Regions from separate parts of the Undibacterium sp. FW305-107 genome, predicted to be linked through region 2. Evidence: predicted binding sites of a transcription regulator. Region 2 holds the regulator's gene; each other region holds the start of a gene.

Region 1 (9,963 bases), on a different contig from region 2:
TGAAATCACTGATGTGATTATGGGCAACCGCCTTGACCGCTTTTCAGACCACGAACTGGATCGCAGATTGTGCTGGATGTTGTCCACAGCATATTTGCCTGACCAGACAATGTAGATGGTGTCAATACTGCACCCAGGGCTACGCCAGCACTGGTTGTAGCGCCAGTTGCAGCTTGAGTGATAACGCCAGTACCAGCAGTGATAGCAGGAGCAGCTGTTGTCAGGAACTTGGAAGTAACTACAGTAGGGATAGCATTAGAGCCCATTGTTGTACAGTTAGTCCATGCACCTTCGTTTTGGAAGCAGATAGACATGGCAGATTTCAAGCTGTCCAACTCTGCAATCGCGCCAGCAGCACGAGTACGGGATGTGTAATCAGAATACTGAGGGATTGCGATCGCAGCCAAGATACCGATAATTGCAACAACAATCATCAATTCGATCAGTGTAAAGCCGCGTTGCAGCTGTTTAGGGATAGCTTTCATTATGAACTCCAGGAAAAAGTTGAAATCAGGAACTACGCTTCACATGTAGCAATCACCGTGCCAGTTTTTGTTTACTGGGCAACTACGCATTTTCTTATGCGGAAATCGTAAGTTTCATGAATCATCGGACAAGAAGTGACGAAATGCGTCAATAGTTGACATTTTATCCATGCTAATATTTGTCAATGTTTGTGTCAGATCACAAAGACGACTGACAAGTCTGTCAGTCATGTAAAAAATTGTTTCAAGACTTGATACAAATTTGAAAAGAATATTTCTTGGCGCCAGAACTACGTTGCACACGTGTGCACGCAAATGCACTTGGACAGGGCTGACAATAATTACTGCTCAGAAAATAGTAGCGCGGAAAATCAGGTCGTGAGACTTGAGCTATCCCTGCCGCATAAACGCTGGCAGGGATCAGGGATATAGCATCTGATTAATAGAAAATCACGGCCATTTTTGTCCCTGCCAGCTCTATCATGTCTGCATGCTTGAGGGTGTGTGGTTTGTCCTTGATGGACTGGGTATTGACTGTGGCCGATGCACTGCCTTCTACCTGGGCGATGACATAGTCCTTGCCCTGCTGGGTAATAGCAATAACCTGGGTGCCAGGGCTGCCTATTGTTGTAACAGCCTTGATCAGGTTGAGTTCCTTACCTGAATTAGGGCCGGTCATGACCTTGATCTTGGCCCTGGGCTTATCGACAGAAGCCGGTTGCACCTGGCCTGGCTCAGGTACAAAAGTCTGCTTGCCTGACTCTTCTACCTGAAACCGCAGTTTGTATTTACCGATGTCGATGACATCATCATGCTGCAACAGGTGTTTTTTGACAGGCTGTGCATTCACCATGGTGCCGTTAGTGCTACCAAGATCAAGTACAAAAGAACCATTGGAAGAGGTATCTATCGCGGCATGCTGACCGCTGACCGTCAGGTGATCGATGACAATATCATTACTAGGGCGCCGACCTACCGTGAGGCGTGATTTACTGATAGTGATTTCTTGCTGAACCAAACCATTAAAGGTGACGATAATTTTCGCCATAAATCTCTCATCAATTCATAACCCCCGACCTACCGGGTAAATGTTCTTTGCAGCCAGGACTTGTTTTCTTCGTTGACCAGGCGGAACAGGACAACTGAAATATTATCCAGCCCCCCCCTGTCCTTGGCACCATCGATCAGCGCTTCGGCACAACGGTCAAGGTCAGACTCGTACTGTCTGATCAAGGATTGGATTTCATCATGCCCAAGCATATCGGTCAATCCATCTGAGCACATCAGATACAAATCTTCTTCTTCAGTATGGTGCGTATGCAACTCCGTGTGCACCTCAGCCAGTGTACCGACCGCCCTGGTAATCAGATTCTTAATAGAAGAATAACGTGCTTCTTCTTCAGTAACCAGTCCGGCATTAATTTGCTCCTGCAGCACGGAATGATCCTGCGTCAGGCGTGTCAATACGCCTGAGCGATAGCGATAAGCACGGGAATCCCCGACGTGCGCCAGCAGGAGCTTATCTTGCAAACAACATGCCACCACCACCGTGGTACCCATGCCTGCGCATTCTGGATTGGTTTGCGCCGTATACAAGACGTTGCGATTAGCCAGCTCGACCGACTCGGTGATCCAGCGCGCCATCGCCAATGGCCTTGGCCCCATGGATGGAAACCAGATGGCATCCATCTTGCTACATAAATATTCAGCGATGATTTGGGCGGTCATGGCGCTGGCGACTTCGCCCGCGTTATATCCCCCCATGCCATCAGCCAGGACCGCACAGCCATAGTCGGCACAAACGATGATGGCATCTTCGTTGTGCGACCTGACTAAGCCCGTATCAGATAGGGCAGCAAATGTTAATACGCGCTGGTATGGCATCAATAAACGCTGGGATAAATCCTGGAGTGAATAAATTTATATTAATTAGATAAGATTTTGAAGTTATCTTATATTCGGATTATCTTAATGAGAGCTTAAGCAAAACAACCAGTCTTACTTTGCAAACCCGCCTTTGGTGCGACTATGCGACTGCGCGACCGTATTTTAAAAATACTGCCGCTTGGGAGTTGCCTGATAATTTTGCGTAAATCCTCTTCTTCTGTCTCTACCTATATTTTTTAAATTTGTTCTCTGACCTGGCCCTTCACAAATTATTTACACAATAAGCTAAATAATCAGTTAAGCCAAACATACACAATTTAATAGCCAATGGCTACGTATGTTTAAGCTTAACATTAAGGAAATCTATTTGCACGGATATCCACAAGAAACCCAGGCATAAATAAAAAAGAGTCGCAAAATTTGCGACTCTTTTTCTTGCTAAGCAGCTTTACAGCGCTTAACTTACAGCATGGCTTTCAACAAACGCGCCATTTCTGACGGGTTTTTAGTGGCCTTGATGCCGCATTCTTCCATGATGTCGAGCTTGGCTTGTGCCGTATCAGCACCACCAGAGATCAGCGCGCCTGCATGGCCCATGCGCTTGCCCGGAGGCGCAGTCACACCGGCGATGAAGCCAACAACCGGCTTCTTCATGTTGTCGCGTACCCAGTAAGAAGCATTCGCTTCATCAGGGCCACCGATTTCACCGATCATGATGACAGCATCAGTATCTGGATCATCATTGAACATCTTCATGATGTCGATGTGTTTCAGACCATTGATAGGGTCGCCACCAATACCAACAGCAGAAGACTGACCCAGACCCAGCGCAGTCAGTTGACCCACTGCTTCATAAGTCAGAGTACCGGAACGGGACACCACGCCGATACGACCTTTACGGTGGATATGGCCTGGCATGATACCGATCTTGATTTCGTCTGGTGTAATCAGACCTGGGCAGTTAGGGCCGAGCAATTTTGTTTTGCTGCCGGCTTTAGCCATGCGGTCTTTCAACATCATCATGTCACGGACAGGGATGCCTTCAGTGATGCAAATTGCCAGGTCCAGGTCAGCTTCTACGGCTTCCCAGATGGCAGCGGCTGCGCCTGCTGGTGGAACATAGATAACGGAAACTGTCGCGCCAGTAGCAGCTTTAGCTTCTGTCACGTTAGCAAAAATCGGGATGCCTTCGAAATCTTCGCCAGCTTTTTTCGGGTTCACGCCAGCGACGAAACAGTTTTTACCGTTTGCGTAATCGCGGCACATGCGAGTATGGAACTGGCCAGTTTTGCCAGTGATACCTTGGGTGATGACTTTAGTGTCTTTATTGATCAGGATGGACATATCTGTTCCTTGCGATTATTAAGCTTGAGCTGCAGCAGCTGCAACAACCTTCTGTGCTGCTTCTTCCATCGTGTCAGCCGCGATGATAGGCAGGCCAGAGTCAGCCAGCATCTTCTTGCCGATGTCTTCGTTAGTACCCTTCATACGCACAACCAGTGGTACTTGCAGGGAAACTGCCTTGGATGCAGTGATCACGCCTTCAGCGATCACGTCACAACGCATGATGCCGCCGAAAATGTTGACCAGGATGGCTTTCAGGCCTGGGTTTTTCAACATGATCTTGAAGGCTTCTGTCACTTTTTCTGCCGTCGCGCCACCACCTACGTCGAGGAAGTTGGCTGGTTCGCCGCCGAACAGTTTGATGGTATCCATCGTTGCCATCGCCAGACCAGCACCGTTGACCAGGCAACCGATATTGCCGTCGAGGGAGATGTAAGCCAGGTCAAATTTGGACGCTTCGATTTCAGCCGGATCTTCCTCATCCAGATCGCGGTAAGCCACGATTTCTGGTTGACGGAACAATGCATTCGCGTCGAAGTTGAATTTCGCATCCAGTGCAATAACCTTGCCGGAGCCAGTCAGGATCAAAGGATTGATCTCAGCCAGGGAGCAGTCAGTTTCCATGAAGGCTTTGTACAAACCTTGCAACTGTACACGCGCGTCAGCGATAGAGCCTTCTGGCACACCGATTTTGCGGGAAATGTCATCCGCTTCAGCATCTTGCAAGCCAGCAGTCGGATCGATTGCCAGGTTGTGAATCAGTTCTGGATGTTTTTCTGCTACTTCTTCAATATCCATACCGCCTTCGCTGGAGGCCATCAAGACCACGCGCTGGCTGATACGGTCAGTGACCATACTGACATACAGTTCTTTTTTGATGTCCGCGCCTTCTTCGATCAACAGGCGACGAACCTTTTGACCTTCAGTACTGGTCTGATGCGTGACCAGTTGCATGCCCAGAATCGCGTCAGCGTATTCACGCACTTGTTCCAGGGATTTAGCGACTTTCACGCCACCACCCTTGCCACGGCCACCGGCGTGTATCTGTGCTTTGACAACCCAGACTGGTCCGCCCAGCGTTTCAGCCGCTTTGACAGCTTCGTCAACAGACAGGCATGGAATACCGCGTGGTACTGTCACTCCGAATTTGCGGAGGATTTCTTTACCCTGATACTCATGAATTTTCATACGACTTCCCTTCAGACACTGAGGTATAAATAATTAAACAAACAAACTAGCTGGGTGATTTCACGTCAGGCGATGCTTTTGCCCAACGCGGGTAATATTGAACAACCGCCGGCCCATCAGTACGAAGGGCGTGACAGCGATCAAGTTGAAAAGGTTGTTGAGCCTGCTGGCCACGGTCAGTCGCGCCGTCGCGAGTATCAATCACATCCCCGGCAAAAGCCTGGACTGCCGCCGTCGGCAGGATTTGCGCCATTTCGGTCAAATGGGTGCAACCATGCACACCAGACATGCGTTCTTTCACGCCCTGGCGAAATTGCCTGAGTAAATTCAGGCCGATGAGTTTCTTGTAATCAGGGGTGATAACTTCGCAGTAACCTGGATAAGGGACTGCATCAGAAGACGCTTCTACATCAACGATGGTCAATTGCAAATCGATGGTAATGCGCAGGCTGAGGTCATGCAGCGCGCTGCCATTGGGGCGCACGCCAGATGCGAGGGTGATATCGCGGGGCTTATAGTCAGTGATACGGGCGTCAAGATCCCACAATCCATCATCGCGCGCGAACGCTTCGATCTGGATAGTACGCGTATGCTTCAGGGCGCGTCGGTTGATTGACGAAGATAAGGGCATCATGCCTGCTGGCGGCTAAACCAAAATACTCAATAAATAGCCACAATTGCGTGTCGTTACCGCAGCTTCTACGATAACAGCCGCTCCTGCGGCCCTGCAAAAAAACCAGCAGAGTTTAGCACAGACCAGCCGCGAACTCATCATTTGACTACAATTTAAGCAGTTTTCTGAGTATGCTTATGCAGAAATCTAAGCAGAAAATTAAGTTTTTTGTTGTTTGGCAGAAGAAAACGGGGCGATTATCAGGCAAATGCCTTTCCTTACAATATCGATATGTACTTGAAAGCCGCGCTCATTCAAATCGCAAACTGGCACCTGTTTCAAAGTTCGGGTCGAAGTTTTCGCTTTGCAGGTCAGGTCTGGACTCATCAGACAACAACTTACCAACCCGACATCTAAGCTTCAATAGCAAGGATATCCCCTCACTCCGTCATTCCTGCTCAGGCAGGAATCCATCGTGTTAACACTTTTAGAGCAAAATCTGCCGCGATCTTATTGAAGATTTTTAAGTCCACGCAACCAGATCAAAAACAAACATGGGTCAAGAACAGACAAAATTAAACAACGCCGCGGAGGCCAGCCTGCGCTGGGGCAACATGATTGAAATGATGAGGATGTTGGAATTTTAAACATTATTCATCATCCTCATCCCGCGGCACCCGCATCGCCGCCTGCGTTGCCCGGCTTGAAAACCCCCTCTGCTGCAAAAACGCTGCCTGCTTCATTTTTTCCTGATGGTCTTGCGGCGCATGCCGGAATTTCCTGTGCAAGACCTGAACCGCTCTCTCTACTTCAGACTCTTTCAAGTCTTCCTTGACGTTTTCTATATCCTGCGCATCCAGACCATGGCTTTGCAGCTCCGCCAAAATACGGTTATTACCAAACCTAGCTTGCCGCCGGTTCACCAGCGACTCAGAAAATCGTTCGCCAGACAAATACTTGGCCGCCTCCAGAAAATCCAGCACGGCAGCCACGTCGTCGCCTTCTTCTACATAGCGTGCCAGCTTGCGTTCCAGCTCCATGCGGCTATGCTCACGCATGGATAAGTAACGCAGGGCACGGGCTTTCAGACTAATGGCAGGTTTTTTCATACTTTAAAAGCAAAAAATGCCGGTTGGCAGCTACCAACCGGCATGATACAAAACTATGGTGCTGACAGTGTCGCAGCTTGGTGCTACAACTTAGTGCCTCAACTCAGTGTTTCAACTCAGTGTTTCAACTTACTCAGCCGTCGCCGCTGATGGCATCAGCAAAGGTACGCCCAGATGTTCACGCACTTTGTTTTCAATTTCAAATGACAGTTCAGGACGCTCTTTCAGATAAGTACGTGCATTGTCCTTACCCTGGCCAATACGCTCACCGTTATAGCTATACCATGCGCCTGCTTTTTCTATGATCTTGGCGTCGGCTGCCAGATCCAGAATCTCACCTTCGCGTGAAGTGCCTTCGCCATACATGATGTCAAAGTGCGCTTCTTTAAATGGCGGTGCCACCTTGTTCTTGACAACCTTGACCTTGGTTTCATTACCCACCACTTCATCACCAGACTTGATAGAACCGGTGCGGCGGATATCCAGACGTACGGAAGCATAAAACTTCAGTGCATTACCGCCTGTCGTCGTCTCAGGGCTACCAAACATGACGCCAATCTTCATACGGATCTGGTTAATAAAAATCACCAGGGTATTGGTACGTTTGATACTGCCTGTCAGCTTACGCAAAGCCTGAGACATCAGACGTGCTTGCAGACCAGGCAGGGAATCACCCATGTCGCCCTCAATCTCGGCACGTGGCGTCAAAGCTGCGACCGAGTCAATAACCACCAGGTCAACACTGCCTGAACGCACCAGCGCATCGGTAATTTCCAGTGCCTGCTCACCTGTATCAGGCTGTGAAATCAGCAAATCAGACAGATTCACACCCAGTTTTTGAGCGTAACCAACGTCCAGCGCATGCTCAGCATCGATAAACGCACAAGTACCACCCAGCTTTTGCATTTCAGCAATCGCCTGCAGCGTCAATGTGGTTTTACCAGAAGATTCAGGGCCATAAATCTCAACAACACGGCCACGTGGCAAGCCACCGACGCCCAGCGCAATATCCAGCCCCAGAGAGCCAGTAGAGACAACCTGCACCTCTTCCACCACTTCACCGTCGGCCATACGCATGACCGAACCTTTACCAAACTGCTTTTCTATCTGTGCCAGCGCTGCTGCAAGTGCCTTTGCTTTTTCTGAGGCATTTTCTGGTTTCTTATCGTCCATACATTCTTTCATTCAATAAGCGGCGGGTGGAAAAAGGAATACAGGCTTAATTTCCTGCGATTTGCAGTACTGTATAAAAAAACAGTGATTTATGCAAGCGACTTTTTGCATTGATTGCTGAACGGGGGATTTTACAGCGAAGTATTGGCAATCATCCAATTATTATTCATTTGGCAAAATTTCTCGGCAGTCGATTTTGACAGCCGATAGATAAATCTGATTAAAAGAATAAAGTTACTGTCAGTTTCCACGCTCGCGTTCAACTGACGGCACCTCTCACTTGCGCTCTTGCACCTTGCACCTTGCACCCGCTAATTATGCTGCTGCAACCTGTAACAAAGGCAAAGGCTGTGCTGTCTCATCGCTCACACTGACCATATTGACTACTGCTGCATCAAACTGGTAAGTACTCGCCTCATGCAGCTTCCATGCGCCGTCACCTAGCAAGTGCAGAACATGAGTGTGGTGCTTCAGCACGGCGGGGCGGTGGGCGATACTGATCAAGGTGACGCCGCTCTCACGCAGGCGTGCGTACAGGGCTGATTCGTTGGCACTGTCGAGTGCGCTGGTTGCTTCGTCGAGAATGACAATGCCAGGTGCATGGACCAGGATGCGGGCGAATGCCATGCGTTGCTGCTCGCCGACGGACAGTAGCTTTTCCCAGTCCTGCACCGCAGACAGGCCGCCTACACGCTCAGCCAGTTGTGGCAGATACACTTGATCGAGAATCTCCAGTAACTGTTCGTCGCTTAGTTCTGAGTCAGCGCTAGGGTAGATCAGTTGGCTACGCAGCGAACCCATCTGCAAATAAGGTTGCTGCGGCAGGAAAAAGAAATCTTCCAGCGGCGGATGATGGATGAGGCCGCTACCGGTGTGCCACAATCCGGCAATCGCCCGTAATAGCGAGCTTTTGCCGCAGCCGCTGTCGCCGGTAATGAGCAGTGCCTCACCTGGTTGCAATGCAAGGCTCAGTTCCTTGATCAGTACGCGTTGTGATTGCGGTGGATGCAGTGTGACTGATTCCAGTGCGAGCCGGGTGCCTGGGCGTAACTGGATGCGTACGGGCTCGACCTCTGCAGTCGGTTCGGATTTCGTCTTCGGTAAAACCAGGTCGGACAATGTCTGCAGCCGGCCTACGCCCGCCACAAAACGGCTCAGGCTCTCGAAGTTTTCAACGATCACGCCCACTGCGCCGAGTACGGCAGCAAATGCACCGACCGCCTGCGTAGCCCGCCCTACCTCCAGCTCACCTGACAGGACTTGCTGGGCAAGTATCGCCACTGGCAACACCAAAGTCAGCTGACTGAACGTGCGCTGGTACAGATTAAGAGAACGCTGTTTCTTGATCAGCTTGTCGTAGTTCTGGATGACGCGGTGAAGCTTGCTGTCTATATGCGCGCGCTCCTGCGCTTCGCCGCGGTAGAAGGCAATCGATTCAGCATTTTCGCGTACACGCATCAGGCTGTAGCGGAAGTCCGCCTCACGCCGTAGTTGCCAAAAATTCAGGTGTATCAATGGGTTGCCAAATGCATACAGCGCTGCACCAGTACCGATAAGGGCGTACACCACCAATACGCCGACCAGCAAGTGGGAGATTGACCACAGCACGGCGCTGAACGCCACCAACTGCATGGCAGATCCCAGGAAAATGAGCAGGAAGTTGATGGACCTGCCTGTAAAGGTATTAATGTCTTCGCTGATGCGCTGGTCAGGATTGTCGAGTTCGCTATTGGCACCGAGTGCGTAGTATTTACGGTCTTTAAGATAGCCGTCGAGAAAGCGCCCGCTGAGCCAGCGTCGCCACTGGTTGGCGAACAGGTCACGCATGTAATAGTAAAACGCATAAGTCGGCACGGCAAAGGCTAGCACCATCAGGCAGGTTCGCACGGATGCCCAAAAGCGCTCTCCTTCCTTAGCGGCAAGTGCCGACGTCATTTCTCCGGCCTGATCGTTCAGCATGACTGCAAACTTGGTTTCAAACAGCATTAACACGATCAGCAACACCAGGAGGACCCAGGCTCTCTTCCATTCTTCGCCCAGCCAGTAAGGTTTGGCGACATCAATGAATTGCCGCCACGCAGAAAGTGAGAGAAAGGCAGTACGACGCCTCTTGGGTGGTGGGGGCACACCATCAGTTTCCTCGTTGGGGCGCGTGTCGCTTAAG
Region 2 (9,963 bases):
GTGGTCATAACGATAGAAATCTTCTTCACCAATAAAATCGGCAATACGGTCCCAGGCTGCGTTATCCAGCAATAGGCCACCCAGAACAGATTGCTCTGCTTCTATGGAATGAGGGGGAACGCGTAAAGCGTCAATTTGAGGATCAGAACCAGCTTTCATGGCGCGCATTATAACCGTTAAATCAAATGACCAGAGCGTTCAAAGTACGAGAAGTTGGCGAGTTTGTGACAAGTTTGTGACAAACGGATAAATAGTGAAAAATTTCTCTCAAACATGAAAAAAGCCGGGTCTCCCCGGCTTTTTCCAGCAATTTGCAAAAAGCAAATTAAGCGTGTTCACCTACCACTGCAACATTAACGTCAACAACAACGTCAGTGTGCAAAGCAACAGAAACACTGTGCTCGCCAGCGATCTTCAACGGACCTTGTGGCAAACGTACTTGTGCTTTTTCTACTGCGAAACCTTGTTTAGTCAGGGCTTCAGAAATATCAGCATTAGTGACGGAACCAAACAAACGACCATCAACACCAGATTTTTGTGTGATTTGTACGGTCAGACCGGACAGTTTTTCGCCTTGAGCTTGAGCTGCTGCCAATTTGGCTGCTGCTGCTTTTTCCAGTTCAGCGCGTTTTGCTTCGAATTCAGCAACTGCAGCTGTCGTAGCACGACGAGCCATACGTTGTGGAATCAAAAAGTTACGTGCATAGCCGTCTTTAACGCGAACTACATCACCCAGATTGCCGAGATTAACGACTTTATCCAACAGAATAACTTGCATATTTTTCTCCTTTACCTTGTCGTCAATTACGCTGTGTGCAAATCAGTGTATGGCAGCAACGCGAGGTAACGTGCACGTTTGATTGCAGTGTCAACTTGACGTTGATACAGCGCTTTTGTACCGGTCAAACGTGCTGGCATGATTTTGCCGTTTTCTTGCACGAAATCTTTCAGTGTGTCGATGTCTTTGTAGTCAACTTTTTCTACATGTGCTGCTGTGAAGCGGCAGAATTTTTTGCGCTTGAACAAAGGGTTTTGTTGTTGGCGCTTTTGCTTCAATTTGCTTTTGTCGAATTTTTTACCGAATGCCATTTTTGGCTCCTAATCTAGTAAATGTGTCCCGAATTCAGTGATATGAAAAACGAGACTTTTGCTATTGCGATTTTTGCGCGCTAAAAAACCAGTGAATTCCATGGTCTGTTCCAGGGCAATTTCTGTAAAACGCTGGGATATTTCACCAGCAGCCATCGCAGAAATTTCAAACTCGACCTGCCGAACCGTGTTCGCCTCACGAGTTTCTGAACTATGCATCAAGGTAGCAGAAGCTATCGGGATACCGGCCGGGGTGTAACGCAATGCGCTTTTTTCCACAATCCGGGCTACGAGCTTCAGCTGATTCACTATTTTTTTACGCGACCTTTGTCAATTATTAAGCAGCAGGCGCTTCAACACGTTGCGCTTTTGCAGCATCTTCTTTCTGAACAGCTTTCATCATAGGAGAAGGTGTTGTTTCTGCTTTTTTCAATTTGACTGTCAGGTGACGCAAGACAGCATCATTGAATTTGAATGCTGTTTCCAACTCGAGCAGAGTTTCAGCATCGCATTCGATGTTCAAGCAAACATAGTGTGCTTTTGCCAGTTTTTGAATCATGTAAGCCAATTGACGACGGCCCCAGTCTTCAACGCGATGGATTTGACCACCACGGGCTACAACACTTGCCTTGTAGCGCTCGATCATTGCAGGAACTTGCTCGCTCTGATCTGGATGTACGATAAATACGATTTCATAATGACGCATATATTCTCCTTGTGGACAATAAAAATAGCCCGCCTCGGCGTCAAGACGAGTGCGGGAAGAGGAAAGCCGACAATAATAACCCAGTTTTTCATATTGATCAATTGGATCAGTGACTTAGGCAATTTTTCAGTCCGTTCTTTTGAGTAAGTGCGGTATTTTTTTCACATTTATGCTTAATCGAAGGCATTTTGACTTGCATATTCAGCTCTACTGTATAAAAATACAGACTGCTTGTATATACAGCACCTTAACACTAGAAAACGCCATGCTTAAACTCACCGCTCGCCAGGAGCAAATCCTGAACCTGATTAAAGACGCCATCCAAAACACGGGCTTTCCCCCTACCCGTGCCGAGATTGCGACAGAATTGGGATTCCGTTCAACCAATGCTGCAGAAGAACATCTGCAAGCCCTGGCACGCAAAGGCGTCATAGAAATTGCCGCGGGCACTTCACGTGGCATACGACTGCTGGAATCTGAGTTGTCCAGCCATATCACAGGCAAGCAACTGGCACTGCCTCACCCCGCCCTATTGCAACTGGCCCTGCCACTGGTTGGGCGCGTTGCCGCCGGCTCGCCGATACTAGCCAGTGAACATATAGAATCCACTTACAACGTAGATCCGGCCCTGTTCTCTGCCAAGCCAGACTTTTTGCTGAAGGTGCGGGGCATGTCCATGCGCGATGCTGGCATACTTGATGGAGACTTGCTGGCAGTCAAAAAAGCCGACAGTGCACGCAATGGCCAGATCGTTGTCGCCCGCCTCGGTGATGATGTGACCGTCAAGCGCTATAAGAAAACTGGCAATCTGATAGAACTGATGCCTGAAAACCCGGACTACCCCGTCATCAAGATTGGCGATACTGAAGAAGATTTCGCGCTGGAAGGTCTGGCTGTTGGCCTCATGCGCAACTGGGTTTGAGATCAGCCCGGGCGTGATTCAGCCCTCTCATTTGCATCATGCCCGGGCAGCATCTCAAACTTATTAATACCTGCCCACTGGCAAGTTCTGATAAGCAACTACCATAAAAAAAACGTCCGGATATCCGGACGTTTTTTATTTCAGAGCAACAGATTTAGCGCTCGACAACTTATTGCCCAACAATTTAGTGCTTGACCACGGTAGTATCCGCAGGCGTTTCAGTTGGTGCCGTGGCAGGTGTCGCTGCAGCCACTGGTACCGGCTCATCCACCAAAGGAACAGGTTGTGTTTCCAGCGCGATTTCCAGGACTTTGTCTATCCACCTGACCGGGATGATTTCCAGTTTGTTTTTGACATTGTCCGGGATCTCAGCCAGATCCTTGGCATTTTCCTCAGGTATCAAGACTGTCTTGATGCCACCACGGTGAGCAGCCAGCAATTTCTCTTTCAAGCCACCGATAGGCAATACTTCACCACGCAAGGTGATCTCACCTGTCATGGCAACATCAGCACGGACTGGAATGCCAGTAAACACTGACACCAAAGCAGTTGTCATGGCGATACCGGCAGATGGACCATCTTTCGGTGTTGCACCTTCCGGTACGTGGATATGGATGTCGCTCTTCTCGAACACATCCGCCTTGATACCCAGACGCTTGGCGCGACTGCGTACCACTGTGCGAGCTGCTTCGATGGATTCTTTCATGACATCGCCCAATGTACCTGTGCGGATGACACCACCTTTACCTGGCATGGCTACGGCTTCTATGGTCAGCAAATCGCCACCCACTTCAGTCCAGGCCAGACCGACCACCTGACCAATCTGGTTATCTTTAACGGCAACGCCAAAGTCATAGCGACGTACACCCAGGTATTTATCCAGATTTTTTGAATTGACCGTGGCTTTTTTCTCGGTCTTTTTCAACAAGAGCATTTTCACGACCTTGCGGCAAATCTTGGAGATTTCCCTTTCCAGCGAACGCACACCGGCTTCACGGGTGTAATAGCGAATAATGTCGCGTATTGCACTTTCAGCCACGGTGATTTCGCCTTCTTTCAAACCATTGTTCTTGATTTGTTTAGGCAGCAGATAACGTTGCGCAATGCTGGTTTTTTCATCTTCGGTGTAACCCGACAGACGTATAACCTCCATCCTGTCCAGCAAAGCTGGCGGGATATTGTAGGAATTGGATGTCGCTACAAACATCACGTCGGACAAATCGAAATCGACTTCGATATAGTGATCTGAGAAAGTGTGATTTTGTTCAGGGTCCAATACCTCCAGCAAGGCAGATGAAGGGTCGCCACGGAAGTCAGCTCCCATCTTGTCCACTTCATCCAGCAGGAACAAAGGATTACGCACACCAACCTTGGACAAGCTTTGCAAAATCTTGCCTGGCATGGAGCCTATGTAAGTACGGCGATGACCGCGAATTTCTGCCTCATCACGCACACCACCCAGGGCCATACGCACAAACTTGCGGTTTGTTGCGCGGGCGATGGATTGCCCCAACGAGGTTTTACCCACGCCCGGAGGACCTACCAGACAGAGGATAGGTGCTTTGAGCTTGTCGACGCGCTGTTGCACTGCAAGATATTCCAGGATGCGTTCCTTGACCTTATCGAGGCCAAAGTGTTCGTCTTCCAGCACTTTTTCAGCATTCGTCAAATCATTGTTGACCTTGGATTTTTTCTTCCATGGCAAATTGACGATAGTGTCGATGTAGTTACGCACGACAGTAGCTTCTGCCGACATAGGCGACATCATTTTGAGTTTTTTCAACTCATTCTGTGCTTTGTCGCGGGCTTCTTTAGGCATCTTGGCGGCCAGGATTTTTTTCTCCAGCTCGTCAATATCAGCGCCTTCTTCACCCTCGCCCAACTCTTTTTGTATCGCCTTGACTTGTTCGTTCAGGTAATACTCACGCTGGGATTTTTCCATCTGGCGCTTGACGCGGCCACGAATACGTTTTTCAACTTGCAGGATATCAAGTTCACCTTCGAGCTGACCCAACAAATGTTCAAGACGTTTGGCCACACTGAAAATTTCCAGGATGACTTGTTTTTGCTCCAGTTTCAAAGGCAGGTGCGCGGCGATGGTATCAGCCAGGCGACCAGCATCATCAATGCCGGACAGGGATGCCAGGATTTCAGGAGGGATTTTTTTGTTCAGTTTGACGTATTGGTCAAATTGCTGAACGATAGTACGGCGCATTGCCTCTACTTCCGACTCATCACCTTCGTCAACGGCGATAGGTGTCAGATCAGCAAAGAAATGCGATTCAGAATCATGTATCTTGCTGATGCGCGCACGCTGCGCACCTTCGACCAGCACCTTGACGGTACCGTCGGGCAATTTCAGCATTTGCAGAATATTGGCAATACAGCCAATTTCGTAAATGTCATCTGCTGAAGGTTCATCCTTGGCAGCAGCTTTCTGGGCAGCAAGCATGATGCTCTTGCCCTGGTCCATGGCGGCCTCGAGAGCCTTAATGGATTTGGGGCGGCCCACAAACAGGGGGATTACCATGTGCGGGAATACAACGACATCACGCAGTGGCAACAACGGCAATTGGGTTTGTTCGGTAATCAGAGTAGTCGTCATGGCGCACCTTTCATAAATACTGGTTAACAATGTTGGCGCACTGGGCGGAAACACAAGCCCATTCTGGAAAAAAACAATAAAAAAAGCCACTCAGAGAGCTTCTCCGGGTAGCTTTACGATTGAAGCCAGAATCGTTTTGTTAATCCATTGTACTTCGAATCAAATTAAAACAAGGCAAAATAAATAAAAAATGGGGAGTTAGCTCCCCATTTTTCTTACTTCGTGGCAAACAATGCCATCAGGCACCTGAAACTTTTGGTTGCTCATGGTAAATCAACAAGGGTTTTGCACCATTGGTGATCGTACTTTCATCAATAACGACCTTTTCCACATTCTGGTGGCTAGGCAAGTCATACATGACATCCAGCAAAGCATGCTCAAGGATGGAACGCAAACCACGGGCACCAGTTTTACGCATAATCGCTTTTTTGGCAATTGCCTGCAAGGCAGCCGGGCGAATTTCCAGTTCAGTACCTTCCATCTCAAGCAGTTTTGCATATTGCTTGATCAGGGCATTTTTTGGCTCAACCAGAATCTGGATCAGGGCAGCCTCGTCCAGTTCATTCAAAGTGGCAATCACAGGCAGACGGCCAACCAATTCTGGAATGAGACCGAACTTGATCAAATCTTGTGGCTCAGCATCCTGCATGACTTCGCTGGCGCTCTTTTCTGCCTGGCTCTTGACGCTGGCAGAAAAACCTATGCCGCTGCGCTCTGAACGGTCGGAAATGATCTTGGCCAGGCCATCAAACGCGCCACCGCAGATGAACATGATGTTTGTGGTATCAATCTGGATGAAATCCTGGTTAGGATGCTTGCGGCCACCCTGAGGCGGCACAGATGCCATCGTACCTTCAACCAGCTTCAGCAATGCTTGCTGTACGCCTTCACCGGAAACGTCACGGGTGATCGAAGGATTATCAGATTTACGGGAAATCTTGTCGATTTCATCAATATAAACGATACCTTTTTGCGCGCGCTCGACTTCATAGTTGCAATTTTGCAGCAATTTTTGAATGATGTTTTCTACATCCTCACCGACATAACCTGCTTCTGTCAGTGTAGTCGCATCAGCGATCACGAAAGGCACATTCAACATGCGTGCCAGGGTTTGTGCCAGCAAGGTCTTGCCGGAGCCGGTTGGCCCTACCAGCAAGATATTGCTCTTTGCCAGTTCAACATCGTCCTTTTTACCCAGATGCTTGAGGCGCTTGTAATGGTTGTACACCGCTACAGCCAGAATACGCTTGGCACCCAACTGACCAATGACGTACTGGTCCAGCAAATCAGTGATTTCTTGCGGCGTAGGCAATTCAGTTTTCGCGCTGGCAATATTATCAATTTCGGACACTTCGTCACGAATGATGTCATTGCACAAATCGATACACTCGTCGCAGATGAATACGGATGGCCCTGCTATTAATTTTTTAACCTCATGCTGACTCTTGCCGCAAAACGAGCAATAGAGCAACTTTTCTCCGCTGGAGGATTTTTTATCGGGCATGATACGTATATGAAATAAACAAAATTAATCTATGAAACTGGTGATTAAGCCGCGGCTTGACAGGATTTTACTCAGGCTTCGCCCACGCAAATTAAGCACAAATTTCCTCAGCTTCTTGGACTTGCATATTACCTGCAAAAACGGCTTTCGTCATGACATCAATATGCAACTATGGGGAGCAATGAGACATTATAGAACAGAATAAAAAAACGCCCGGACCATCAAGGAACAGGCGTTCTTTTTTGACAAGCTACGTGGTTAAGTGACTTAAGCGCGATGTGCCAGCACTTTGTCGATCAGACCATATTCCGCAGCAGCATCTGCTGACATGAAATTATCACGATCTGTATCTTTAGCAATTTGCTCCAGGCTACGGCCGGTTTTTTCTGCCAGTATGCCATTCAGGCGCTCACGCAAATACAGAATCTCACGCGCCTGAATTTCAATATCAGATGCCTGACCTTGAGCGCCGCCCAGAGGTTGATGAATCATGATACGGGAATTCGGCAAAGAAAAACGCTTGCCTTTGGCACCTGCAGCCAGCAAGAAGGCGCCCATGGATGCCGCCAGGCCTGTACATAAAGTCGACACATCAGGCTTGATGAACTGCATGGTATCAAAAATCGCCATACCTGCAGAAACTGAACCACCCGGGGAGTTGATGTAAAGTGAAATATCCTTATCAGGATTTTCACTTTCCAAAAACAGCAATTGTGCAACGATAAGATTAGCAGCCTGGTCATTGACTGGACCAACCAGGAAAATCACACGCTCCTTGAGCAAACGGGAATAGATGTCGTATGCACGCTCACCTCTACCACTTTGCTCAATCACCATAGGCACCATGCCCAGCATGTTTGTGTCCAGTGCCGAATTACGGATGATGCCTGTCATGTGTTTTCCTTTATTTGTTACGCTTGTGCGTTGTTACCCATCAATTCGTCGAAAGGCAGAACTTTGTCTGTTACTTTCGCTTTACCCAACACATAGTTAACGACGTTTTCTTCTAATACAAGGGCTTCAACTTCAGCCAGACGGTTGCGGTCGCTGAAATAATATTTAACGACTTGCTGTGGGTCTTCATAGCTTTGAGCGAAATCTTCAACTTGCGCTTTGATTTGTTCAGTAGTTGCTTGCAAGCTGTTAGCTTTGACCAGTTCAGCCAGGATCAAACCCAGACGAACGCGACGCTCGGCTTGTGCATTGAACAGATCAGCAGGGAATGGTACGTCATTGACGTTCATGCCGCGTTGCGCCATGTCTTGACGTGTCATTTCCGCCAGGCGCTCGCTGTCTTGGGCAACCAGAGTTTTAGGCACATCGAATTCAACCGTTTTAACCAGTGCATCCATGACGCTTTCTTTGGTCTTGGATTTAACACGGCCACGTACTTCACGCTCCAGATTTTCCTTGATGTCTGTACGCATCTTGACCAGATCACCATCTTCTACGCCCAGCATTTTGGCAAATTCGGAATCTACTTCAGGCAGGTGTGCCCATTCCAGCTTTGTCAAAGTGATGGTGAATTCTGCAGTCTTACCGGCTACATCCTTGCCATGGTAGTCTTCAGGGAAAGCCAATGGGAAAGTCTTGGATTCGCCAACTTTCAAACCGATAGTTGCTGTTTCAAACTCAGGCAACATGCGGCCTTCGCCCAGCACAAATGCAAAACCATCAGCTTTGCCACCAGCAAATTCGACGCCGTCGATCTTGCCTACGAAATCTACTGTAGCGCGGTCGCCATTTTGTGCGGACTGGTCTGCACCACCGTCACCATGCGCGCCCTGCTCGCCTTTAACGTGGAAATGTACGCGTTGCTTGCGCAGGATATCGATAGTTTTATCGATTTCAGCGTCAGTCACATCCGATTTGACTTGCTCTACTTCAGCAACAGACAAATCACCGACTGTGATTTCTGGATACACTTCAAAAGTTGCATCGAATGCCAGGCTGCCTTCGGCCACGTCTGATCCAGACTTTGGCTCTATGCTTGGGTAACCAGCAACACGCAATTTGTTTTCATTTGCAGCAGCAGCAAAAGCCTGGCCGACTTTGTCGTTCAGTACTTCTGTTTCTACTTGATAGCCGTATTGTGCAGCTACCATTTTCATAGGTACTTTACCAGGACGGAAACCAGGCGCTTTTGCTGTACGTGCACGCTGCTTCAGACGTTTTTCAACTTCCGATTGCACATCAGCGACCGGGAAAGAAATCGTCAAACGGCGTTCCAATTTATCTAAAGTTTCGACTGCAGTTGCCATGAAAATCGTCCAAATAGTAAAAATTCTGTGGTGCGAGGAGGGGGACTCGAACCCCCACACCATTGCTGGCGTCAGGACCTAAACCTGGTGCGTCTACCAATTTCGCCATCCTCGCGGGATGTATGTTTTATGTTCACCGGCGCAATGCCGCCACACGTTGAGCACGGCCGTTACAAAAGCAAAGGGCGACCCGAAATTCAAGCGTCGCCCAAAACTGATGTATGTGGCATTACAACTCCAGCCCGATATTCTACTGGATTTTACCAGCATGTGCCTTATTTTTTTAAATACGGGCCCAATACAGGCACGCTAAACACTTAATACCGGCACCAACACCCTATTTATCCCACTTGTCGCCCCTGCCAGCACTCATGTACTGGCAGGAACAAGGCCACAAACTGACTCAGATACTGGTTTTCTTGACCCTGAACCAGGCAGCATACAAAGCTGGCAAGAACAGCAAGGTTAAGGCTGTAGCAATAATCAAGCCGCCCATGATGGCAACCGCCATCGGTCCCCAGAACACAGAACGCGACAAAGGTATCATCGCCAGCACGGCTGCGGCCGCTGTCAGGATGATGGGGCGGAAGCGGCGCACTGCCGATTCCACAATCGCATCCCAGGGTGCAACACCCTCGCCTATATCATGCTCGATCTGGTCAATCAGAATCACCGAGTTACGGATAATCATGCCGAACAAGGCAATCACACCAAGCTGGGCCACGAAGCCAAATGGACGTTGCAGTATCAACAAGGCCATTGCCGCCCCTGCCACGCCCAAAGGTCCGGTCAGGAATACCAGCAAGGATCTGGAGAAACTATGCAATTGCAACATCAGCAATGTGAAGATGATAAAGATCACCAAAGGCACATTCG
Region 3 (9,963 bases), on a different contig from region 2:
CTCCAGCAGCATGCCGATGACGGCACTATGTAGTTTGAGCTGGCTGAGTTTCTCTTTAAACAAACTCAGCAGATGCGACTCTTGCCAGCATGCTTGTGCCAGTTGCAGGTCAAACATGGTCGGTGGGATGGCCTGACGGCCACGTTCATGCAATAACTCCATGTGTATATGCGTAACTGCCAGTTGCTGTGCTGCCAGCCATCCCAGTAACTGGGCCAGCAGACTGCGGGCAAAAATAAGAAGTGATTCTGCAAGCTCTATACGGTCTGGCAACTCCATTTTGACTTTGAATTCTGGTGCCGCCAGATACCATTCGTGTACTTCGGCTTGCTCACCATAAGCTTGATCCAGCTCTATGAGTAAAGCTTTGCCGCAACGCCTCTGCAGGCCAGGGCGGGGTAATTGCCGCAAATCCCGCAGGCTATAGCAGGCTATGCCCTGCAATAATTCAGTCAAAGGCTCAGCTGCAGTAAGTAACTTGACTGGTAGCCTGTCCAGACGCTGGCTCAATCTTTGCAGTTTAAAAACATGCTGTCCTCTGGGTAGTTTGCGCGATGCCTGCTTGGCCAATAACCACGCAGCCCTGGCAACGGGAGCAATGCCAGTTGTAGCTGTATAGCCCAGAATGCGCATGCTTTCTTGCACGCGTTTACGCAAAGCGCGTATACCACCAAACAGGCTCAGGCTGGCACTGATATCAACCAGTATGCAATCGTCTTCTGCCAGACAGACTTGTGGTGAGTATTGCAGCAGCGCAGTTGCCACTGCCTGCAGCGCCAGCTTTTCTTTATTATGGTCACGCTGATAGTAATCAGCATCGGCAGACAGCATCTGCACACCCCCTGCGCGCATGCCCAGACGTATGCCAGCCTGATCGGCAGATTCAGACATGGATGTCACCCGGCCTTGATGAAGAATCACACTGACTTGCGTCTCTTGCTGAGCAAACAAGGGCGTAACAAACACCTCAAGCTGGAGTAAAGGCAGGTGAACGGCTATCCACAGTGGAGGGCAGGTTGCCATAGTTTGTCGCAAGTTTTTCTTTGCATGGATGAGCATAGGCATACAAATAAGGATGATCGGGGACATGCAATGCCAGCGGCGCATCGCGCTGGCTGCCACGGCGCTTGAGGATGCCTAGTTCCAGGCCATATTGGCTGGTTTGCACACTCAATCGCAAGGGGGCAGGAGAGGCTTGATGTGCCGCCCGCATGTCACGCATCAAAAAGAATAAAGTCTCCGAGCTTTGTGCTGCCAGATGCAAACGACGCAAAGCTTCACTACGGATGCTGGATGTCCAGAACAACAGCGCGCCACAACTGCTATTGCGCAGCACCTGCTCTGCTGCCCACAGGGCATCTACATGCTTCTGGCAGTGTATCCATATCAACTGCGATGATTGCAAACCTGTGCATGCAAAAGCCAATGCTTGCGGTATATAAGGCGGCGTCAACAAAACAATGGGGCGCCCATCAAGCTGACTTAAGGCAGGCTTAAGCAAGCTGAGTTCGGCAGTGCCAACCTGCGGCAGCAAAATTTCGGTTAATTGCCCCTGCGGCCAGCCATTACCTGGCAATTCGTTATTGAGCTCAGCATAACCACTAGGCAGATAGCCACCCTGACAACGCGCCAGCTGCGATGCACGCCACAATGCAGGGTGTATGCGTTCAGGAGGAAGTGAGGAAACGTGGGTCATATTACATATACTGATTAAATATACAGTATATGTAATATGGCGAAAGACTTCAAAGTTTATTTTATGTGCTGGACTTACGTGACTGGGATAAGAGATTGTGTAGAAGTGTATGAAGATAAGAAAACCACAATGTCACATAATACTGATTGCATATACAGTATTTTGTGTTAAAGTTCGCTTCATGGATGAACGCATGGCTGTTTTGACGAACGTTCCTCTATCACATACCAACCGATATGGAGATTGATTATGGCAAACCTCGAACAGTCCTTTGATACACGCTTCAGCCTGCAATTTGCCCCAACATCATTTTTGATGCGTCTGGGGCGCCGTGAAATTTTTGTCTGCCGCGACTTCAGGCAGCGCTCTTATTATGTAAATCCTGTACTCGATTGCAGTACAGGCATACAGGCCGGGCACCTGGAAATACTGATGTTCCGCAAATGGCTGATTATTTTGTCCAAAGCTAATTGGTAGACAATGAGCCATGCTCAAGCGAGCTAGTAAAACCATCTCACAATTGAACGAATAACTCTTGGTAGCAAATATATCCATCACATTGGACGGACTTGCTTGCTGCAAGCAAGTCCGGTTCTGTGAGGGATAGGGTTTTGGCAAATATGCATTTGAGCACTTGATATCCAAGTGCAAGTTCTAAGCTCGCAGGAAAGGGCCGGGGCCAGGCCAGGACTGATCAGTAATAGGGGATGCCAATGCTTCGTCACATCCCTGTGCGGCACTCCATGCCAGATAACGCCCGCAACGCTGAGTATCCTCCAGTGTATGGATGTAGGTGATCTTTCCCCAGCTCATGCGCATGAATTGCATCACTATATTCTTGTAGGGACCATCTGGCTGGTGCGGCACAATAAAATCCAACACGGCATGGATACGGGTATCCCACGGTGGTCCGATGACAGCAACTTCTTTTACTTCAAAGTGCAAGCCAGGGAACAGGCGGAATAAGCGCTCCCACCACAAAGCCATGGATGCGCGTGAATTACGTAAGCCAGAAATTGGTGAATCTCCTTCAAAGCGATATGCAAAATCAGTGGCCAGACTATCAAGCATCAGACTGACATCGCCTGCGTTGATAGCGGCAAAGGTTTTGCGAAATTTATTCTCAACGATATAAGCATACATGGCTAACTTTCACTGGCATAATGCAAGTAATGTAAACAGTTAACTTGCATCAAGCAAGCTAAATTATGGAGCGAAGCTCTTTTTCTGATTTTTCCTGTTCGATTGCCCGCACGCTGGAAGTCATTGGTGAGTGGTGGTCACTCCTGATTTTGCGCGATCTGTTTCTGGGTTTTGAGCGCTTTGATGATATTCAGCGCAATCTTGGTGTAGCATCCAATATTCTGACAGCCCGACTGAAAAAAATGATGGAGCAGGGCATCGTTGAGCGCAGGACCGATGAACAGGACAAGCGTGTATGGCGGTATAGCCTTACTCAGCAAGGACGGGATTTGTATCCAGTATTACTGGCTCTGACTGCCTGGGGAGATAAATGGCGCACAGCAGAAGGACAGCAGCCTTTACTTGTACGTCATCAACACTGTGGCCATATCACCAGCGCCATACCAGCATGTGCTGTGTGCAAAGAAGAATTGCAGCTTGAAAATATACGATTCGAAGCAGGCCCAGGTGGCAGGGAAACACCAGGTACGGCATTAATGGGGCAAGTGTTGAGCCAGCCCAAATATCCTAAGAAGGGTCAATAAAAATAGTGTGGCATCAAAGTCAAGGACGATCAATTTACGCCAGCTTAAGTATTTTCAACCGTATTCTCAGCCGGAACTGAATCTTTCATTGTTTTATCTTCTTCGCTGAGTTTTCTATCGCCAGAAATTTCTAGCGCGATTCCTGCCGCTGCTTCCGCCGGCATGCCATCTGTGCGTCGCAGATATTCAGCCTCGCCGACGATGTCATCCCTTTGTACGGCCAAATCCCTGGGTTGCAAACTTTCACCCGGCAATTCTACTTTCAACTCATCAACCAGCATAAGCAAGGTCGCCGCAACCGGCAACGCGAGCAGTGCACCTCCAATACCATACAGCGAACCACCTGCAATCAATGCGAACAGCACTATGGAAGAGGGCAAACGTAGCGCACGTCCATAGACGACGGGGATTAATATCCGGCTTTCAAATTCCTCATAGCAAAGTAACAGCACGAAAACTACGGTCGCGGCAACACCACCGACAGCCAGGGCCGCCAACACCGCAGGTATCATGGTGAGGAAGATACCAACAAAGGGGAGCACGTCCACGATACCACCAAACGCCGCAATTGCTATTGCATTCGGCACGCCACAGGCAGTAAGCAGAATAAAGAGGAAGACCGTCATCATTGCGCAAGTGAGAACCTGCCCACGTACGTAACCACCAACGATGGTTTCAAGATTGAGCATGATGCGTGCCAGCTTGATATGGTGAGCGCGGGGTATGACTGCAAACAATGCGCCGCGCAAGCGGTCGCGGTCTATCATGATGTACAAGGCAAGAAAGAAGGAACCTGCACCATACGCAATAATCTCGAAGAAACCTCTTGAAAAAGCCATTGCTTCGCTACTGTAGGATTTGAAGAGCGCAGCATATTGAATATGGCTCAAGCCGTCCGCAAGAGATTCAGTAACGGGATAAGCAGCGAGAAATTTGATCAGGCGTCCACGCAATTCAGGCTCTTTCTCGACCAGACTAACCACTTGAGCAATAAACGGCGGTACCGTGAAAACGGCTAAGGCGACCAGGACCATCATCAATACAGTGAACACGATCGCTATACTGGTAAAGCGGCGAATTTTATGATGTTCAAGCCAGTCAACTGCCGGATTAAGAGTGCCAACCAGCATCAGTGCAGTGATCAATACAAGAATGACCGGAACCAGTTGCGAGAGTAATGCAAAACCTAACACCACAGCAACGATAGCTACAATGGTAGATTTCGCTAATTCAATGCGAATAGTCTTTTTCGGCATTGGGGTTGTGGTTTTTTGCGCAAATTTTTCTGGGAGTTTTGTCATGTCAGCGCTTATGTTTTGTACCATTCCTGCACAAGTTCAGTGAATCTACTTAATGTTTGCTTAAGATCTGTTTCATCATGACAGACTGTCTCGACGGCATCTGTGCGTTATCCCGCACGTAATTCTTTTATTCGACGACATGGATAACGGGCGGCCATATTAAAATTAGCCGCCCTTATCAACAAACTCTGGTCTGGCTTGCCATCCCGTGGATGAGCAAACCAGTTCATATCAACATATCAAGCGCCTGTCATAGCAGCAGGGCAACCATGCCAACTGGAATTGGCGGGAATATATTCACCCTTCATCACCAGAGTCAATGCACCGAGACTGGCACCATTCGCTACTACGGCACTATACAAAACCGAGCTGCGTGGCCCCATGTACACACGCTCGCCAATACTGACATGATCAATTTTCATGACTCTGTCCTCAAACAAATGTGTTTGCGGGCAGGCCAAGGCATTGATTTCGCTATAGTCGCCGATGCTGACACAGTCAAATTCGGTAATATCTGTCGTATCCATGTACACCCCACGCCCGATTTTGCAACCAAGCAGATTGAATACCAAAGGCAGCCACGGCGTGCCACGAAGATAACGCATGAAATTCGGCACCGCAATACCTTCATACAGATTGGTGATGCCCTCTGATATCCAGACAAACGGTGTCCACATGGGGACACTGCTTTTCTTGTAACGGAAAATCAGTAACCATTTCAACACCAGCACAAAAGCAAAACTGCCCACGCCATACAGCAAACCGGCAACAACCAGGTAATACACAACTTCACTCCAGCGGTCATCGCCAGCCAAAGGCATCAAGTCCAGAACAATAGTGTAGCCAACAGCAATCACCATCGCATGCGGCGCAATGATACGGAAAGCCTCAATCAAGCCACGTCCCAGACGACGAATTACTGAAGGCCGGAAAGTCAGGTTTTCAGGGAAGCCTTTGGTCTCCTCACGGGCCGGCAAATGGATGGCTGGCGAACCCAGCCAGGTATCGCCCTCATGCATTTGTTCATTATCCGGCGCACTGGAATGTACGCCTATCAATACGTTTTCAGGCAAGATCGTGCCGTCAGGTATATATGCGCCGTTACCAACAAAGCTGCGACGCGAAATCACGGTAGGATGCATGCTCATCCAGCCACAATCGATTTGCTCATCACCCAGCAATACTGCATCAGCAATAAAAGTTTCATCGCCTAAGGTCAGCATGTCTGGCACGACGCCCAAAGCGGTTGAAATCTCAGCACCACGTCCTACTTTTGCACCCAACAAACGATACCAGAAGGGGGCATATACCGTTGCATATACCCCATGCAAGACATTCAGGCTGGATTCCTGAATTTGATTGACCAGCCATTTGCCGCAATAAGTATTGCCATGAACTGGGTATTGTCCCTGCTTTAAGGTTGGCAAAATACTCCAGCGTATGCCGGCAGACAGCAGGGCAGTGCACACAATTAACACCGCAGTAGCAGGAAAAGCCAGCAAGAAATATTTTACTAGCTGAAAAGCCACTGAATTGCTTTGCAGACCAGGGAAGAGTTCGGAGTTGTCAAACCAGTCTATCGTCACAAAACTGGGGAAAACCGGCATGAAAAACAGAGCGCTGATCAAGAGTGAGCCAAACACAAAAAACACAGTTTCACCAATCAGACGCAAGCGCGTAGCCTGTGGCCTTGGAGGGAAAATCGAGGCGTCAAACGCGCCCACATCCCTGGCTGGGGAACCTTTCCAGATTCTGGATTTTGGTATCCGCTGTCCCTCACTCAGTGCAGATTGTCCATCAAGATGGCCACCAGCTTCTATGTGTACATTACCTTCCAGCACAGCATATGACCCAGCATACGCATCGTCTTCCAGCGTGATGGTTCCCAGGATTAACTCGCCATGCTGCACCCTGGCATTTTCAAAATTACTGGCATTGCCTATGCTGCAACGATCGCCTATGCACAACAAATCTGGCACACGCAAAGTCATTGAACCTATTACTACATCAGAACCTATTTTTGCACCCAGTGCACGCAACCACCATGTGTATAAGGAAGAACCGCTCAGCATATAGGCAGGGGCTGCCTCAACCAGTCTGTCAGCCAGCCACCAGCGATAATAAGTCCATCCCCACAAGGGGTAGCGCCCGGGCTTCAGGCGCCCGACAATCAGCCATTTGCCTATGATGGCGACAGCAAATTCGATCAGCGTCAATAATAAGAAAACACCAACGGACAAGAAAATTGCCCTCGCAATCGAGTCTCCAGGATCGCCCGTGAAGAAGTGATAAGCGAAGAAAGGTGCCAGCCATTGCACCATGCGCATGGCCACCAGCCAGGGTATGGCCGCTGCCTGTCCCAGACCGCAAAGCCAGCGCTTCCAATCGGGGGCAGCTACCCATTGTGCCTTGTTGCTTTCGGCAGTGGCATCCTGGGTTTGTCCCGTAGATTCAAGAACATCCAGCATCTTTGCAATGATGCGATGTGCATAAATGTCACTGATCCTGAAATAGGCAAAGCGAGGGTGTTTGCGCAAAATCGACACCAGCTTTGCTGCCATTAAAGAATGGCCACCCAGATCTGTAAAAAAATCTGATGCACGCTGTATTGCCTGCCCAGGAAACAGACTGGCCAAAGCTTCAAACAGCACGACCTCTGTTTCGGTTTGCGGAACATCAGAATCGTTATTCGCCGCCTGTTTGGCCAACTCGATTTTCTTGAGCGTGTTGCGGTCAATCTTGCCCGAAGTCAGTCTTGGCATTTCAGCCAGGTATTCAAACCTGGCAGGCACCATATAAACTGGCAAAACCCGGCTCAATTCTGCACGCAAGATAGCGGCATGCTGTGCAAAAGCGCTGGCTTCAGAATTTGCAGGCAATTGATCGTTGACCATAAAAGCCACAATCTGATCAATCTCTTCGTCCTTACGCAAGACAACGGCAACTGCACCCACACCAGTTTGTTTGGCTAAAACAGACTCAATTTCACCCAACTCAACCCTGAAGCCGCGGATTTTCACCTGATCATCAGCCCGTCCCAGACATTGCACACTGCCGTCAGGATTAAAACAGGCCAGGTCACCGGTGCGATACAACCTGGCTTCATGTGAATTTCTGGTCCAGGGATTGGGTAAGAATTTTTCAGCAGTCAAATCAGGTCGCCCAAGATAGCCCATCGCGACGCCGGGGCCGGAAATGCAAAGCTCGCCAGTTTCACCTGCCGGTAAGAGGCGCAGACCGTTTTCAACATCGGTCGCAATAACCAGCAAAGAATAATTCGGCAAAGGCCTGCCTATATTGACAGCCTGATCTGGCTGCAATTGCGCCAGGCTGGCCGATACACTGGCTTCCGTCGGCCCATAGGTATTGAACATCTGCCGCCCAGGACGCGACCAGCGCTTGACCAACACCTCGGGGCACATCTCACCACCCAGATTAATCAGGCGCAGACTATCAACTTCATGGCTGAACAAAGCGAGCAGGGTGGGGACAGCGTGTAAAACGCTGATGCGGTTTTCATTCAAGGCCAGCGGCAAAGCATCTGGATCAGCCGTAATTTCTTTTGGTGCCAGCCACAAAGTGGCGCCAACCAGATAACTGATCCAGATTTCTTCAAATGACATATCAAATGCCAATGAAAATCCCTGGTACACGCGATCATCATATCGTATGCCCAACACATGGTTTTCACTACGTAAAAAATGGCAGATGCTGGTCTGATTCACCAATATGCCCTTAGGCTTGCCTGTAGAGCCTGAGGTATAAATCACATAGGCTGGATCACTGCCTTTGACAACCCCGCGCTTTAATATAGTTTGCCCAACATCAGTTAAAGCTTCTTCAGCCAGCCATTTCTGGCAGCTTAGCCCGGTTAATTGTGGTGCAAAAGCCTGACAACTCAAGATGCCAAAAGCATTTGCATCATTGAGGCAAATAGCTATGCGGTCTATAGGGGTATCAGCATCAAATGGCAGCCAGGCAGCACCAGATTTGGCAATGGCTGCCTGCATAAGCAGCAAATTAACGCCACGCGGCAGCCATAAGCCAATAATGTGCCCAGGTCGCACACCGGCAGCAATCAAGACAGAGGCAACACGATCTGCATCAGCATTTAACTGGCGATAACTGACAGACTGTTCGCCAGAGATCAGGGCTAGCTTGTCGGGAAAAGCATTCGCGCTTGTCTCCAGCAAATCTGCCAGCACTTCCTCTCGTAAAAAATCAAGCCTTTCCTCACCGTACAAAATTTCTGGGTTTGTTATTGTCTTTGTGCTGCTAAACGATTGCATAAAAAATCTAAAAGAGAAAGGTCACTAAATATAGGCTAAATTTTGGCGACAAAAGCCAAATACTTTCTCATGTTGAGAAATCACAACTAAAACGTCAGTTTACCATTTTGATAAATCCAATTTTGATAAATATGAGTAACGAATTATTTCGTTTCAATTGAATATCTACCCACAAAAAGTGACGCGCTGGTTACCTAAAACTAGAGGTCACATTCTAGAGAAAATAGTAAGCTTTCAGTTTCCGTTCATGTTAAAAAGCTAATGCGCTAATATTATTTAATTTCCAATATTTATGCGTGCTTGCGATGGCTTCCCAATTCATTCTGCGTAGACAGATGGGGGCTTGTCGCGGCGATCATTTCAGCAGTCCAAGTTTCGCTCCTTTTTATACTCAAACCTGAAGGACGTTCCATGAAATCTGTTCTCAAACTGGCGGCTATAGCCACCTTGCTCTGTAGTTTTGCACCTGCACATGCGTTCCTGCAAGAGACCCATCGTCGTATTGCCATCGACGCGGTTAATTTTATGAAAAACAACCCTGACAAGACCAACTATAAAGCGCTGGCAAGCGGCTTGGCACGCGCTGGCATTACCGTAGACCAATTCGCCACAGCGATGGGCCAGGGTGCTTACGATGTAGATGACTTTGCCGATACCTATATTTGCGGCGCTGTTACCGGCGACTGCCAGTTGGCACCAGTCTGGGGTGCAGCACAAAGCATCGTCAAATACACTTCATACTGGCATTTCCAAAACCATACTGCAGGCCCTGATGTGCACGGCAACCCTTTTGGCGGCTATAACTATGCCAAGCTTACCGTGGCTGGCGATGTAGACAATCTGGCGGCATCCTGGCTGGTTGGTGATTATCTTGATGACGGTCCTGGTGGCATGAAGGGCTGGTTTGGCGACGGCAGCAAATACAACACATATGGAGTGACCGAAGCACA

The links. Region 2 encodes LexA, which represses DNA repair genes until DNA is damaged. Its sites were predicted from a motif close to ACTGTATNNNNATACAGT; they were not measured.
Region 1: a site for LexA is predicted at 7,868-7,885, ahead of recA (recombinase RecA). Genes of this name have one in related genera too.
Region 3: a site for LexA is predicted at 1,706-1,723, ahead of imuA (translesion DNA synthesis-associated protein ImuA). Genes of this name have one in related genera too.

Annotation. Positions count from the first base shown of each region.
Region 1 is NZ_JBYTAV010000007.1:342,441-352,403, reverse strand. It holds gene AC3WQT_RS17650 (pilin) at 18-485, opposite strand; gene AC3WQT_RS17645 (FHA domain-containing protein) at 925-1,533, opposite strand; gene AC3WQT_RS17640 (Stp1/IreP family PP2C-type Ser/Thr phosphatase) at 1,563-2,369, opposite strand; gene sucD (succinate--CoA ligase subunit alpha) at 2,835-3,716, opposite strand; gene sucC (ADP-forming succinate--CoA ligase subunit beta) at 3,735-4,919, opposite strand; gene AC3WQT_RS17625 (DUF2889 domain-containing protein) at 4,951-5,535, opposite strand; gene recX (recombination regulator RecX) at 6,168-6,626, opposite strand; gene recA (recombinase RecA) at 6,756-7,799, opposite strand; gene AC3WQT_RS17610 (ABC transporter ATP-binding protein/permease) at 8,115-9,963, opposite strand, start outside.
Region 2 is NZ_JBYTAV010000018.1:28,272-38,234, forward strand. It holds gene AC3WQT_RS27395 (replicative DNA helicase) at 1-159, opposite strand, end outside; gene rplI (50S ribosomal protein L9) at 326-778, opposite strand; gene rpsR (30S ribosomal protein S18) at 805-1,089, opposite strand; gene priB (primosomal replication protein N) at 1,099-1,398, opposite strand; gene rpsF (30S ribosomal protein S6) at 1,427-1,795, opposite strand; gene lexA (transcriptional repressor LexA) at 2,061-2,717, shown strand; gene lon (endopeptidase La) at 2,902-5,322, opposite strand; gene clpX (ATP-dependent Clp protease ATP-binding subunit ClpX) at 5,561-6,826, opposite strand; gene clpP (ATP-dependent Clp endopeptidase proteolytic subunit ClpP) at 7,094-7,720, opposite strand; gene tig (trigger factor) at 7,738-9,087, opposite strand; tRNA gene AC3WQT_RS27445 (tRNA-Leu) at 9,116-9,202, opposite strand; gene AC3WQT_RS27450 (efflux RND transporter permease subunit) at 9,491-9,963, opposite strand, start outside.
Region 3 is NZ_JBYTAV010000005.1:180,605-190,567, forward strand. It holds gene AC3WQT_RS12785 (Y-family DNA polymerase) at 1-1,023, opposite strand, end outside; gene imuA (translesion DNA synthesis-associated protein ImuA) at 968-1,696, opposite strand; gene AC3WQT_RS12795 (hypothetical protein) at 1,946-2,173, shown strand; gene AC3WQT_RS12800 (nuclear transport factor 2 family protein) at 2,351-2,839, opposite strand; gene AC3WQT_RS12805 (winged helix-turn-helix transcriptional regulator) at 2,905-3,423, shown strand; gene AC3WQT_RS12810 (AI-2E family transporter) at 3,468-4,724, opposite strand; gene AC3WQT_RS12815 (Pls/PosA family non-ribosomal peptide synthetase) at 4,964-9,013, opposite strand; gene AC3WQT_RS12820 (phospholipase) at 9,425-9,963, shown strand, end outside.